Regions from separate parts of the Pseudomonas sp. G3-19 genome, predicted to be linked through region 3. Evidence: predicted binding sites of a transcription regulator. Region 3 holds the regulator's gene; each other region holds the start of a gene.

Region 1 (4,163 bases), 610 kb from region 3:
TGGACGCAGGCCGGCTTCGAACGCCTTCTTGGTCACGAAACGGGTTTGCGGCATAGGGCCGTCTTGAGCGTCAACCAGCAGCAGAACGGAGTCAACCATCGACATTACGCGTTCTACTTCGCCGCCGAAGTCGGCGTGGCCCGGGGTGTCCACGATGTTGATGTGGTAGCCGTTCCAGTTGATGGCGGTGTTTTTCGCCAGAATGGTAATACCGCGCTCTTTTTCCTGGTCGTTGGAGTCCATCACGCGCTCGTCGTTGAGCTCGTTGCGCTCCAGAGTGCCGGATTGACGCAGGAGTTTGTCTACCAGGGTGGTCTTACCATGGTCAACGTGGGCAATGATGGCGATGTTACGTAGATTTTCGATCACTTGTGTATCTCGATCAGAGGATTCGGTTTGCTGACAAGTCTTGGCAGCGATTAACAGTAGTGTCCGGCATGGCCGTTACAGCTTGACGGCGGTGTCGGGGGGCCGGTGACGCAGGCCACAGGCAAACAGCCCCGGGCACTTAGCTCGGTCGATAAACGCGCACATTGGCATGCCCCTCACTGAGCAAATGGTGAGCATGCAGGCGACTCATCACGCCTTTGTCGCAATACAGCAGGTACTGGCGAGTCGGATCCAGCTCCTTGAAACGAGCGTTCACTGCGTAGAACGGCATCGTCTGTACTTCTATGCCGGCAAGTTCCAGCGGGTCATCCTCGGCCGCATCCGGGTGACGGATGTCGATAACGATCTGACCGGCCAGCGCTTCGCCGACTTCTTCGATCTGCAAGTCCTGGCCCAATTCGTCGATCACTCGATCGATCGGCACCAGTTTGGCGTTTTCGAGCGCACGCTCGAGAACCGCCATGTCGAATTCTTTCTCTTCGTGCTCAACACGGTGGCGCTTGGCGGCAGTCTTCGGATTGACCGAGATGACCCCGCAGTACTCCGGCATGTGCCGGGCGAAATCGGCGGTGCCGATCTCGTTGGCCGTGTCGATGATGTCCTGCTTGTGCGCAACGATCAGTGGGCGCAGGACCAGTTTGTCGGTCACGCAGTCGATCACCGACAGGTTCGGCAGCGTCTGGCTCGATACCTGGGAGATCGCTTCGCCGGTGACCAGCGCGTCGATGTGCAGCCGGTCGGCGATGGCCGACGATGCGCGCAACATCATACGCTTCAATACGACGCCCATATGACTGTTATCGACTTTGCCGAGAATTTCGCCCAACACTTCTTCGAACGGAACACTGACAAATAGCACGCGTTGCGAGCTGCCGTACTTCTTCCAGATGAAATGCGCGACTTCCATCACGCCCAATTCGTGGGCACGCCCGCCGAGATTGAAGAAGCAGAAATGCGCCATCAGGCCGCGACGCATGATCTGGTAAGCGGCAACCGTCGAGTCAAAGCCGCCGGACATCAGTACCAGCGTCTGCTCCAGGGCGCCGAGCGGGTAACCGCCGATGCCGTTGTGCTGGCTGTGGATGACAAACAACCGTTGGTCGCGAACTTCGATGCGAACTTCGATTTCCGGGTCTTTGAGGTCGATTCCGGCCGCACCGCACTCACGACGCAGCTTGCTGCCAACGTATTTTTCGACGTCCATCGAGCTGAACGGATGCTTGCCGGCACGCTTGCAGCGCACCGAGAAAATCTTCCCGGCCAGTACATCGCCGTAGTGCTGTTTGCACTTCTCGGTGATGTCATCGAAGTCGCCCAGCGGGTATTCGTCGATCTGCAGAAAGTGCGCGACGCCGGGAGTACAAGTGAGGCGCTCGCCCATCTCTTTCAAGGCTTTGGGGTCGGTAACGCGGGTTTCCAGCTCGAGATTGTCCCACACACCGTTCACCACCACGGCCGGGTCCAGATCGCGGAGCACGGCGCGGATGTTCTTGGCCAGCTGGCGGATGAAACGCATCCGGACAGGGCGGCTTTTGATGGTGATCTCGGGGAAGACTTTTACGATTAGTTTCATGAAAACAGCGCGCGCAGGGCCAGCCGAAAAAGGGGGGCGCGGATTATAGCGGAAATTGCTCAAGGTTTAACCAGTTAATATGCAGAAGGTTTCACTTGCACCAAAACAGGTCATTTCTGATTTGAGGCGCTACATTAAGGGGCGAGATTTTCACCTTTATGGCGCTTTGCAGCGCTCAAAGCGTGAAATTGGGGCAAAAAACCCATGCTGGGGCACTGGCATGCAATTTGCTCCCTTGTGAGGCAGGTTGCCTTGGCAGAGTATCTGCGCCGGCATCACCCATATTAAGGGCATCCACTACCAAGCCCTAAGCCACCCGGAGGACACTATGTCGAAGTCGGTTCAACTCATCAAAGATCATGACGTCAAGTGGATTGATCTGCGCTTCACGGACACCAAAGGCACTCAGCACCACGTGACCATGCCGGCTCGCGATGCGCTGGAAGACGACTTCTTCGAAGTCGGCAAGATGTTCGACGGTTCCTCCATCGCTGGCTGGAAAGGCATCGAAGCCTCCGACATGATCCTGCTGCCGGACGACGATACTGCCGTTCTCGATCCGTTCACCGAAGACGCAACCCTGATCCTGGTTTGCGACATCATCGAACCGTCGACCATGCAAGGTTACGATCGCGACCCGCGCGCCATCGCTCACCGCGCCGAGGAATACCTGAAGACCACCGGTATCGGTGACACCGTCTTCGCCGGTCCCGAGCCAGAATTCTTCATCTTCGACGAAGTGAAGTTCAAGTCCGACATCTCCGGCTCGATGTTCAAGATCTACTCCGAACAAGGCTCGTGGATGTCCGACCAGGACATCGAAGGCGGCAACAAAGGCCACCGTCCTGGCATCAAAGGCGGCTACTTCCCGGTTCCGCCGTTCGACCACGACCACGAAATCCGTACTGCCATGTGCAACGCACTGGAAGAGATGGGCCAGACCGTTGAAGTTCACCACCACGAAGTGGCGACTGCCGGTCAGAACGAAATCGGTGTCAAGTTCAACACCCTGGTGAAGAAAGCTGACGAAGTTCAGACTCTGAAATACGTTGTCCACAACGTTGCCGACGCTTACGGCCGCACTGCGACCTTCATGCCGAAGCCACTGTACGGCGACAACGGCTCGGGCATGCACGTACACATGTCCATCGCCAAAGACGGCAAGAACACCTTCGCTGGCGAAGGCTATGCCGGCCTGTCCGAAACCGCCCTGTACTTCATCGGCGGTATCATCAAGCACGGTAAGGCCCTGAACGGCTTCACCAACCCGGCTACCAACTCCTACAAGCGTCTGGTGCCAGGTTTCGAAGCGCCGGTAATGCTGGCCTACTCGGCCCGCAACCGTTCCGCCTCGATCCGTATTCCTTACGTCAACAGCCCACGCGGCCGTCGTATCGAAGCACGCTTCCCGGATCCGGCTGCCAACCCGTACCTGGCTTTCGCAGCACTGCTGATGGCCGGTCTGGACGGTATCCAGAACAAGATCCACCCAGGCGATGCCGCTGACAAAAACCTGTACGACCTGCCGCCTGAAGAGGCGAAAGAGATCCCACAAGTTTGCGGCAGCCTGAAAGAAGCCCTGGAAGAGCTGGACAAGGGCCGTGCGTTCCTGACCAAGGGCGGCGTGTTCTCCGACGACTTCATCGACGCTTACATCGCGCTGAAATCCGAAGAAGAAATCAAGGTCCGCACCTTCGTACACCCACTGGAATATGAGCTGTACTACAGCTGCTGATCCAGTAGCGCCGCGCTACGCGGCGTGACAAAAAGAGGCCTCCTTCGGGAGGCCTTTTTATTGCCCACGATTTATGAAACTACGCAAAACCCCTGTGGGAGCGGGCTTGCTCGCGAAGGCGTCGTGTCAGCCACCATCACCTTCAATGACCGACCGCATTCGCGAGCAAGCCCGCTCCCACAGGGAATTTCTGGCGTCTGAATGATCTCCGGATATGTCCCGGGTTGGGCCAACCGCCGCACCTGGCCTATGCTGCACCCCATCGCTTTCTTTCCCGGTCGATTTCATGGGTCGCACCTTTCTCTACATCCTGCTGCTGATCGCCCTGCCCGCCGCCGCGCAGATCTACAAGTACACCGATGCCAATGGCAACACGGTTTACAGCGATCACTCGCCGGACGGTGTTCAGGCGCAGCCGGTCGAGTTGCCGCCACTCAACCGCGTCGAGCCACAGGCACCGAGCGC
Region 2 (4,163 bases), 1.2 Mb from region 3:
TTCGGAGAGTGGCGGCAGTAGGCCCGGCAAGCGACTTGCCAACAAGGTCTTGCCGGTCCCCGGCGGCCCGCTGAACAACAGGTTGTGTGCGCCCGCCGCCGCGATCAGCAGCGCCCGTTTCGCGGCCATCTGTCCTTGCACCTCATTGAGGTCGGGATAAGGTTTCGCCGCATGGATCAGCCCGTCCGAGACATAAGGCTCGACCGGCGTATGCCCGTTGAAATGCGCCACTGCCTCCAGCAGATGATCCACCGCAAACACCTTCAAACCCGAAGCAAGGCACGCTTCCTCGGCATTCGCCCGCGGCACCACCAGTGCCCGCCCGGCCTTGCGCGCCGCCAGTGCCGCCGGCAACACCCCGCGTACCGGCCGCACAGCACCGGACAACGCCAGTTCACCAAGGCATTCCACCTCATCCAGCGTCAGACACGGCACCTGCACACTCGCCGACAGAATCCCCAGGGCAATCGCCAGATCAAAGCGCCCGCCGTCCTTGGGCAAGTCCGCCGGCGCGAGATTCAAGGTGATCCGCCGCGCCGGAAACTGCAGCCCGGAATTGATGATCGCGCTGCGCACGCGATCCTTGCTCTCCTTTACCGCCGCCTCGGGCAGGCCGACCATGGTCAGCGACGGCAGACCGTTGGCCAGATGGACTTCGACGGTGACAGCGGGAGCATCCACGCCAACCTGGGCGCGGCTGTGGACGATGGAGAGGGACATGGTCGTTCCTTGAGCTGAATCGGGGACCGCTTCCTGCGGGTTTTTGAAGGGTAGTTGGGGAAGGGCGATCAGGCGGGGGCGAACTTTCACTGGATGTTGCGGGAAAGCGGTCAACCAATTTCGAGGCGAAAAAAAACCGCCTTGAGGAGACGGTTTTCAGTTTGCAGGCTTCGGTGAGGCCAAGGCCTGCGTATCCTTTGCGGACACACTCACGTGCGATCAGGTTATGCATGTTTGCTCATTGGCGCAAGTATCAGATGGGCTTGAAAGGGGGGGCAACGGTCCCGTTGATAGCGCCTCCTAACAACTTGATACAAGTTGTTTAAATCGCTTTCTAAGGGCGGTCATAAAGTCCGCAATGACGATGCCCACTCATGGGGTATTCGCGAAGTGTGGCCGGGAGCGCAAAGACTTCATGTTCCTCGACACGGTGTGAGACCCGTGCCGGTGCTTTTTTTGAGGGACTCACACCCGGCCGCCTTGGCGGACACACTCACGTGTAGTCCCGAAGGTGTTCGTACGCCGGAAAGTGCATCGGAGGTTTGGCCCCACGCAAGGAGGGCCAAAGTATGTCTAAGTTTCTTAAACATATGTGGCGCCTCGTCAGAATCGCGTTATGGGCTTTTCGCCTGTACGAGTTTCTGCGAGACCGTTGGAATAATTCATTGTAGAGGATTGATCTGACGGAAACCGCTCCTGCCTCGGCAGGAGCGGTTTAATTTCTTTCGCAAACTTCAAGGCATTTTTGCTCAGGGTCTGCAGACTTACTCGGCCGGCGGCGTCAGCTTGGCTTCCATCTCGGCGACTTTGGCCTCAAGGCTTTCGAGGCGAGCGCGGGTACGCGCCAACACAACCATCTGACTATCAAACTCTTCACGGCTCACCAAATCGAGTTTGCTGAACGCACTCTGCAGCAGCATCTTGAACTGGCTTTCGATTTCGGCTTTCGGCAGCGGAGTGTCGCCGCTGAACAGGCGGGAGGCGGTGCCGCTCAGGGCGTCGAGGAAGTCTTTGGGCGCGAGCATGGAATGTGTCCTGTAAACAGTGGCGGGCAGTGTATCACGCAGTGTCTATAGTCATTGACGCAGGCACGGATGCACGCTTTTCGCGCAAGCGGACGGACGGCAGCGCACCGTTGTTGTGCGTAACCGTCGGGGCTTTTTTGCGCGGGCGCCTGTGGCAGCGGCCAAGGGCTTGAAATCAGAGGAATTTGGCGAGATGGCAAGCTTTCTGCTTAGTCGGTAGTGACCCATGCACTGATGCAGTCGCTGTGACGAATGCAGTGCGGCAGGCGGGACGGGGAGTTTCGCCGGCAGCGGTTAGCTGGCGTCAGTCGGGCAGGTAAGGCCGACGATGCGTTACAAAGCCAGGCACTGCGCTTAGACTTGAGTCGGGTTTGTTTTCCTGGGGCAAGTCCACCAATTCGGGAGAGAGTTTCATGAAGCTAGTCACTGCCATCATCAAGCCGTTCAAGTTGGACGACGTGCGCGAGTCGCTGTCCGAAATCGGCGTGCAGGGCATTACCGTTACTGAAGTCAAAGGCTTCGGCCGGCAGAAGGGTCACACCGAGCTGTATCGCGGCGCGGAGTATGTGGTCGATTTTCTGCCCAAGGTGAAAATCGACGTTGCTATCGACGACAAGGATCTGGATCGGGTTATCGAGGCGATAACCAAGGCTGCCAACACCGGCAAGATCGGTGACGGCAAGATCTTCGTGGTCAATCTGGAACAGGCGATCCGCATCCGTACCGGCGAAACCGATACCGACGCGATCTAAACGCCGCCACAAACCCAACGCCCCAGGAGAAAACAATATGACTCTGCGTAAATTCGCAGGGCTAGGCGCCCTGTTGTCCATCGTAATGCCCGGCCTGGCTATGGCGGCAGATCCGGTGGCGCCTCCAGTCCTCAATTCCGGCGACACCGCCTGGATGCTGACCTCCACAGCCCTCGTGCTGTTCATGACTATTCCGGGCCTCGCGCTGTTCTACGGCGGCATGGTGCGGTCGAAAAACATTCTTTCGGTGATGATGCAGTGCTTCGCCATTACCGGCCTGGTCACCATCCTGTGGTTCCTTTATGGCTACAGCATGGCGTTCGACACCACCGGGATGGAAGCCAACGTCGTCAACCTGAACTCCTTCGTCGGCAGCTTTGCCAAGGCCTTCCTCGCGGGCGTCACGCCTGCCAGCATTACCGGCCCGGCAGCGCTGTTCCCTGAAGCAGTGTTCGTCACTTATCAAATGACCTTCGCCATCATCACCCCGGCGCTGATCGTCGGTGCCTTCGCCGAGCGCATGAAGTTCTCCGCGATGCTGGTGTTCATGGGCGTCTGGTTCACGCTGGTCTATGCGCCGATCGCGCACATGGTCTGGAGCGGTCCGGGTTCGCTGCTGGGCGACTGGGGCGTGCTCGATTTCGCGGGCGGCACCGTGGTCCACATCAACGCCGGTATCGCCGGTCTGGTGGCGTGCCTGGTGCTGGGCAAGCGCAAAGGCTTCCCGACCACCCCGATGGCACCGCACAACCTTGGTTACACCCTGATGGGCGCGGCCATGCTGTGGGTCGGCTGGTTCGGCTTCAACGCCGGTTCCGCCGCGGCCGCCAACGGCACTGCCGGCATGGCGATGCTGGTGACTCAGATCGCGACCGCTGCCGCTGCACTGGGCTGGATGTTCGCCGAGTGGATCACCCACGGCAAACCTAGCGCACTGGGCATTGCCTCGGGTGTGGTTGCAGGTCTGGTGGCAATCACGCCGGCAGCCGGTACCGTGGGCCCGATGGGCTCGCTGATCATCGGTCTGGCGGCCGGTGTGGTGTGCTTCTTCTGCGCCACCACGCTGAAACGCAAACTCGGTTACGACGATTCCCTGGATGCCTTCGGCGTGCACGGTATCGGCGGTATCCTCGGCGCAATCCTCACCGGTGTGTTCGCCGCACCGGCCATGGGCGGCTTCGGCACCGTGACCGACATCGCTTCGCAAGTGTGGATTCAGTGCAAAGGCGTCGGCTTCACGGTGATCTACACCGCGATCGTCACCTTCATCATCCTCAAGGTACTGGACGTGGTCATGGGCCTGCGTGCCACCGAGGAAGAAGAGGCAGTGGGTCTGGACCTGGCACAACACAACGAACGCGGCTACAACCTGTAAGTACGCGCATCGAAAAAACTTGCCCGGCTTGCCGGGCATTTTTTTGTCTGGAATTTGTCATTCAGGTAGTGGCTGAAAGGATTTTTCGTACGGCTTTGGTCGTGTTTACGACAAGCGTTTTTCTGCGGCCAATGGCTTACATCATTGCAGGAATATTAGGGCCTTTGTTTTTTCCCAGAGCGCGCTAGAATGCGCCCCGAACGTGCGGAGAACTGTATGTGGCAACAGACTCTGATAACCCTGCGGGCACGGCCCCGGGGCTTTCATCTGGTAACGGACGAGTTACTCGCC
Region 3 (4,163 bases):
CGTAAGAGGACAGTATGAGGCTCGTTAAAACCCTCCCTATTTTGCTCAGTCTGGGCGCAGCACTGGGAAGCGTGAGCGCCTGGGCTCTGCCGAACGATCAGCAGCAACCTATCCGCATTCAGGCCGACGACGCCCAGCTGGACGACAAGAACGGCATCGCCACCTATAAAGGTGATGTGATCATCACCCAGGGCTCGATGATCGTTAAGGGCAATACGGTGACCATCACCCGTACTCCGACCGGCGATATCGACGTGGTGACCTCGGTGGGCAACCTTGCCTACTTCGAGCAACTGCAAACCCAGGGTGACGCCAAGCCTGTTCAGGGCTGGGGCGTGACGATTCAGTACCACGCCGCGCAAAACCGCGTCGTGCTGATCGACAAGGCCAAGGTTGTCGACAAGGACAACAACACCACTCAGGGCGAGAAAATCGTCTATGACACGGTGAAGAAACTGGCCAGTGCCGGTCGCGCTACCGGCAGCAAAGTCACCGAAGCGCGTCCGCGTATCGACATGGTGATCCAGCCGAAGAAGAAAACCGACGAGAAAACCCAGTAATGGCAACTCTGAAAGCTCAACACCTGGCCAAGGCCTATAAAAGCCGCCAGGTTGTGCGCGACGTCAGCCTGTCGATCGACAGCGGCCAGATCGTTGGCCTGCTCGGCCCGAACGGTGCCGGCAAGACCACCTGTTTCTACATGATCGTCGGCCTTGTGCAGGCCGATCAGGGTCGCGTGCTGATCGATGATCTGGACGTCAGCCATCAGCCGATGCACGGCCGCGCCAAGGCCGGTATCGGCTATCTGCCGCAAGAAGCGTCGATCTTCCGCAAACTGTCGGTGGCCGATAACATCATGGCCATCCTCGAAACCCGCACGGAACTCGACAAGGCCGGTCGTCGCAAGGAACTGGAAAGCCTACTGCAGGAATTCCACATCAGCCACATCCGCGACAACCTCGGCATGAGCCTGTCCGGTGGTGAACGCCGCCGGGTGGAAATCGCCCGCGCCCTGGCGACCGCACCGAAATTCATCCTGCTCGACGAGCCGTTCGCCGGTGTCGACCCGATTTCGGTCGGCGACATCAAGCAGATCATCCATCACCTCAAGGCCAAGGGCATCGGTGTTCTTATCACCGACCACAACGTGCGTGAGACCCTGGATATCTGCGAAACCGCCTACATCGTCAACGACGGTCAACTGATCGCGGAAGGCGATGCGGCGACCATCCTTGCCAACGATCTGGTGAAGGAAGTGTACCTGGGCCACGAGTTCCGCCTGTAAGCACCAAGGCACTTGGCCAGCCTCCGGGTGCTGTATCGATGAAGCAGGCTTTTTATACGCTTTTATTGTTACAGCGCTCTAGGCAAACACGACAGTTTCAGGCATATAATTTGCTTAAGTTTGGCGCTCCGGCGCCCTGTAGTGGATGGCGCATGCGCGCCGGCGAATAAGGTGTTAAGCCCCTGCCATGAAACCATCGCTAGTCTTGAGAATGGGCCAGCAGCTGACGATGACACCGCAGCTGCAACAGGCCATCCGCCTGCTCCAATTGTCGACCCTGGACCTGCAACAGGAAATCCAGGAGGCCCTGGAATCCAATCCGATGCTCGAACGCCAGGAAGAAGGCGACGACTTCGACAATACCGATCCTTTGGCCGACAACGCCGAACAAAAACCCAACACCGACATTCAGGAACCGTCCTATCAGGAAGCCGCCCCGACGGTGGACAATCTGGAAGATGGCGAATGGAACGAGCGCATTCCTAACGAACTGCCCGTTGATACCGCCTGGGAAGACGTCTACCAGACCAGCGCCAGCAGCCTGCCCAGCAGCGATGACGACGAGTGGGACTTCACCACCCGCACGTCCGCCGGCGAAAGCCTGCAAAGCCATCTGCTGTGGCAATTGAACCTGGCGCCGATGTCCGACACCGACCGCCTGATCGCCGTGACCCTGATCGATTGCATCAACAATCAGGGCTACCTGGACGAAACCCTCGAAGAAATTCTCGACGCCTTTGATCCGGAGCTCGACATCGAGCTGGACGAGATCGAAGCCGTTCTGCACCGCATTCAGCAGTTCGAACCGGCCGGTATCGGCGCGCGCAACCTCGGCGAATGCCTGCTGCTGCAACTGCGTCAGCTCCCGGCCAAGACCCCGTGGCTCAACGAAGCCAAACGTCTGGTCAGCGATTACATCGATCTGCTCGGCAGTCGCGACTACAGCCAGTTGATGCGGCGTATGAAGCTCAAGGAAGACGAGTTGCGTCAGGTCATCGAACTGGTGCAAAGCCTCAATCCGCGTCCGGGCTCGCAGATCGAATCGACCGAAGCCGAGTACGTGGTGCCCGACGTCATTGTGCGCAAGGATAACGAACGCTGGCTGGTCGAGCTGAATCAGGAGTCAGTGCCCCGTCTGCGGGTTAACGCGCAGTACGCCGGTTTCGTCCGTCGCGCCGACACCAGCGCCGACAACACCTTCATGCGCAACCAGTTGCAAGAGGCACGCTGGTTCATCAAGAGCCTGCAAAGCCGCAACGAAACCCTGATGAAGGTGGCCACCCAGATCGTCGAGCATCAGCGCGGCTTCCTGGAGTATGGCGATGAAGCCATGAAGCCGTTGGTCCTGCATGACATCGCCGAGGCGGTCGGCATGCACGAATCGACGATTTCCCGGGTCACCACGCAGAAATTCATGCATACCCCGCGCGGTATTTATGAACTGAAATACTTTTTCTCCAGCCACGTCAGCACCTCCGAAGGCGGTGAATGCTCGTCGACGGCGATCCGCGCGATCATCAAAAAACTGGTTGCGGCGGAAAATCAGAAAAAGCCGTTGAGTGACAGCAAGATCGCTGGTTTACTGGAGGCACAAGGCATTCAGGTGGCTCGCCGCACCGTCGCCAAGTACCGCGAATCCCTCGGGATCGCGCCTTCGAGCGAACGCAAGCGGTTGATGTAAGCCACGTTACAGCGTTCCAGTGGCAGGCTCTTCGGCCTGCCGCTTTATGCACTGGCAACGAAGGAGAAGCTGTATGCAAGTCAACATCAGTGGACACCAACTGGAAGTGACCGAACCTCTGCGCACCTACATCAACGAGAAACTCGAACGATTGGAGCGCCATTTCGACAAGATCACCAACGTGCAAGTCACGATGTGCGTCGAAAAGCTCAAGCAGAAAATCGAAGCCACCTTGCATATACCCGGCAGCGAAGTGGTCGCTAACGCAGAAGATACTGACATGTACGCTGCGATCGACTCACTGACCGACAAGCTGGATCGCCAACTCAAAAAGCATAAGGAAAAGACCCAGAGCCTCCTTCAGGGCGCGACAGGTCGTTAACACTCCCAACCCATGATCCGACTTGAAAGTATCCTGACCCCCGGCCGTTCCCTGGTGAACGTGCCGGGCGGCAGTAAAAAGAAAGCCCTCGAACAGATTGCCAACCTCATCCATAAAGAAGTGCCGGATCTGGCCATGCAGGATGTTTTCGAGAGCCTGGTAGCCCGTGAGAAACTCGGATCCACCGGTTTCGGCAACGGCATCGCCATTCCCCACTGTCGCCTCAAAGGCTGCGAAGCGCCTATCAGCGCGTTGATGCACCTTGATGCCCCCATCGATTTCGATGCCATCGACGGCGCACCGGTCGACCTGCTGTTTGTACTGCTGGTCCCGGAAGCGGCCACCGATGCCCACCTGGAATTACTGCGCCAGATCGCCAGCATGCTCGATCGCAAGGAAGTGCGCGAAAAACTGCGCAGCGCACCGAGCAACGAAGCCTTGTATCAGGTCGTCCTGAGCGAGCAGAACGGTCATTAATCATGCGTTTGATCATCGTCAGCGGCCGCTCCGGCTCGGGTAAAAGTACCGCCCTGAATGTCCTTGAGGACAACGGCTACTACTGCATCGACAACCTGCCGGCCGGTCTGCTGCCGGAACTCGCCGAACGCGCCCTGATTCACACCGAACTGGCCCAGCCGCTGGTGGCCGTGTCGATCGATGCACGCAATCTGCCGAGCCACCTGTCGCGTTTCCCCGAACTGCTTGAAGAAGTCCGTGCCCGGCACATCCAGTGCGATGTGTTGTATCTGGATGCCGACGAAGAAACCCTGCTCAAGCGCTTCTCGGAAACCCGCCGGCGCCATCCGTTGAGCACT

What was found. The regulator sigma-54, encoded in region 3, starts transcription at its own class of promoters, with help from an activator protein. The targets are predictions, from matches to a motif close to ANTGGCATNNANNTTGCTNT.
Region 1: a site for sigma-54 is predicted at 2,178-2,197, ahead of glnA (glutamate--ammonia ligase). Genes of this name have one in related genera too.
Region 2: a site for sigma-54 is predicted at 1,938-1,957, ahead of glnK (P-II family nitrogen regulator). Genes of this name have one in related genera too.

The regions. Positions count from the first base shown of each region.
Region 1 covers NZ_JBMPIQ010000003.1:4,616,072-4,620,234, reverse strand. Annotated here, with positions in the region: gene typA (translational GTPase TypA) at 1-369, opposite strand, end outside; gene thiI (tRNA uracil 4-sulfurtransferase ThiI) at 509-1,963, opposite strand; gene glnA (glutamate--ammonia ligase) at 2,292-3,698, shown strand; gene ACOYXI_RS21175 (DUF4124 domain-containing protein) at 3,985-4,163, shown strand, end outside.
Region 2 covers NZ_JBMPIQ010000003.1:3,990,933-3,995,095, reverse strand. Annotated here, with positions in the region: gene ACOYXI_RS18420 (YifB family Mg chelatase-like AAA ATPase) at 1-720, opposite strand, end outside; gene ACOYXI_RS18415 (accessory factor UbiK family protein) at 1,485-1,745, opposite strand; gene glnK (P-II family nitrogen regulator) at 2,159-2,497, shown strand; gene ACOYXI_RS18405 (ammonium transporter) at 2,535-3,872, shown strand; gene ACOYXI_RS18400 (secondary thiamine-phosphate synthase enzyme YjbQ) at 4,089-4,163, shown strand, end outside.
Region 3 covers NZ_JBMPIQ010000003.1:5,224,945-5,229,107, reverse strand. Annotated here, with positions in the region: gene lptC (LPS export ABC transporter periplasmic protein LptC) at 1-28, shown strand, start outside; gene lptA (lipopolysaccharide transport periplasmic protein LptA) at 15-560, shown strand; gene lptB (LPS export ABC transporter ATP-binding protein) at 560-1,285, shown strand; gene ACOYXI_RS23735 (RNA polymerase factor sigma-54) at 1,473-2,966, shown strand; gene hpf (ribosome hibernation-promoting factor, HPF/YfiA family) at 3,040-3,348, shown strand; gene ptsN (PTS IIA-like nitrogen regulatory protein PtsN) at 3,361-3,825, shown strand; gene rapZ (RNase adapter RapZ) at 3,828-4,163, shown strand, end outside.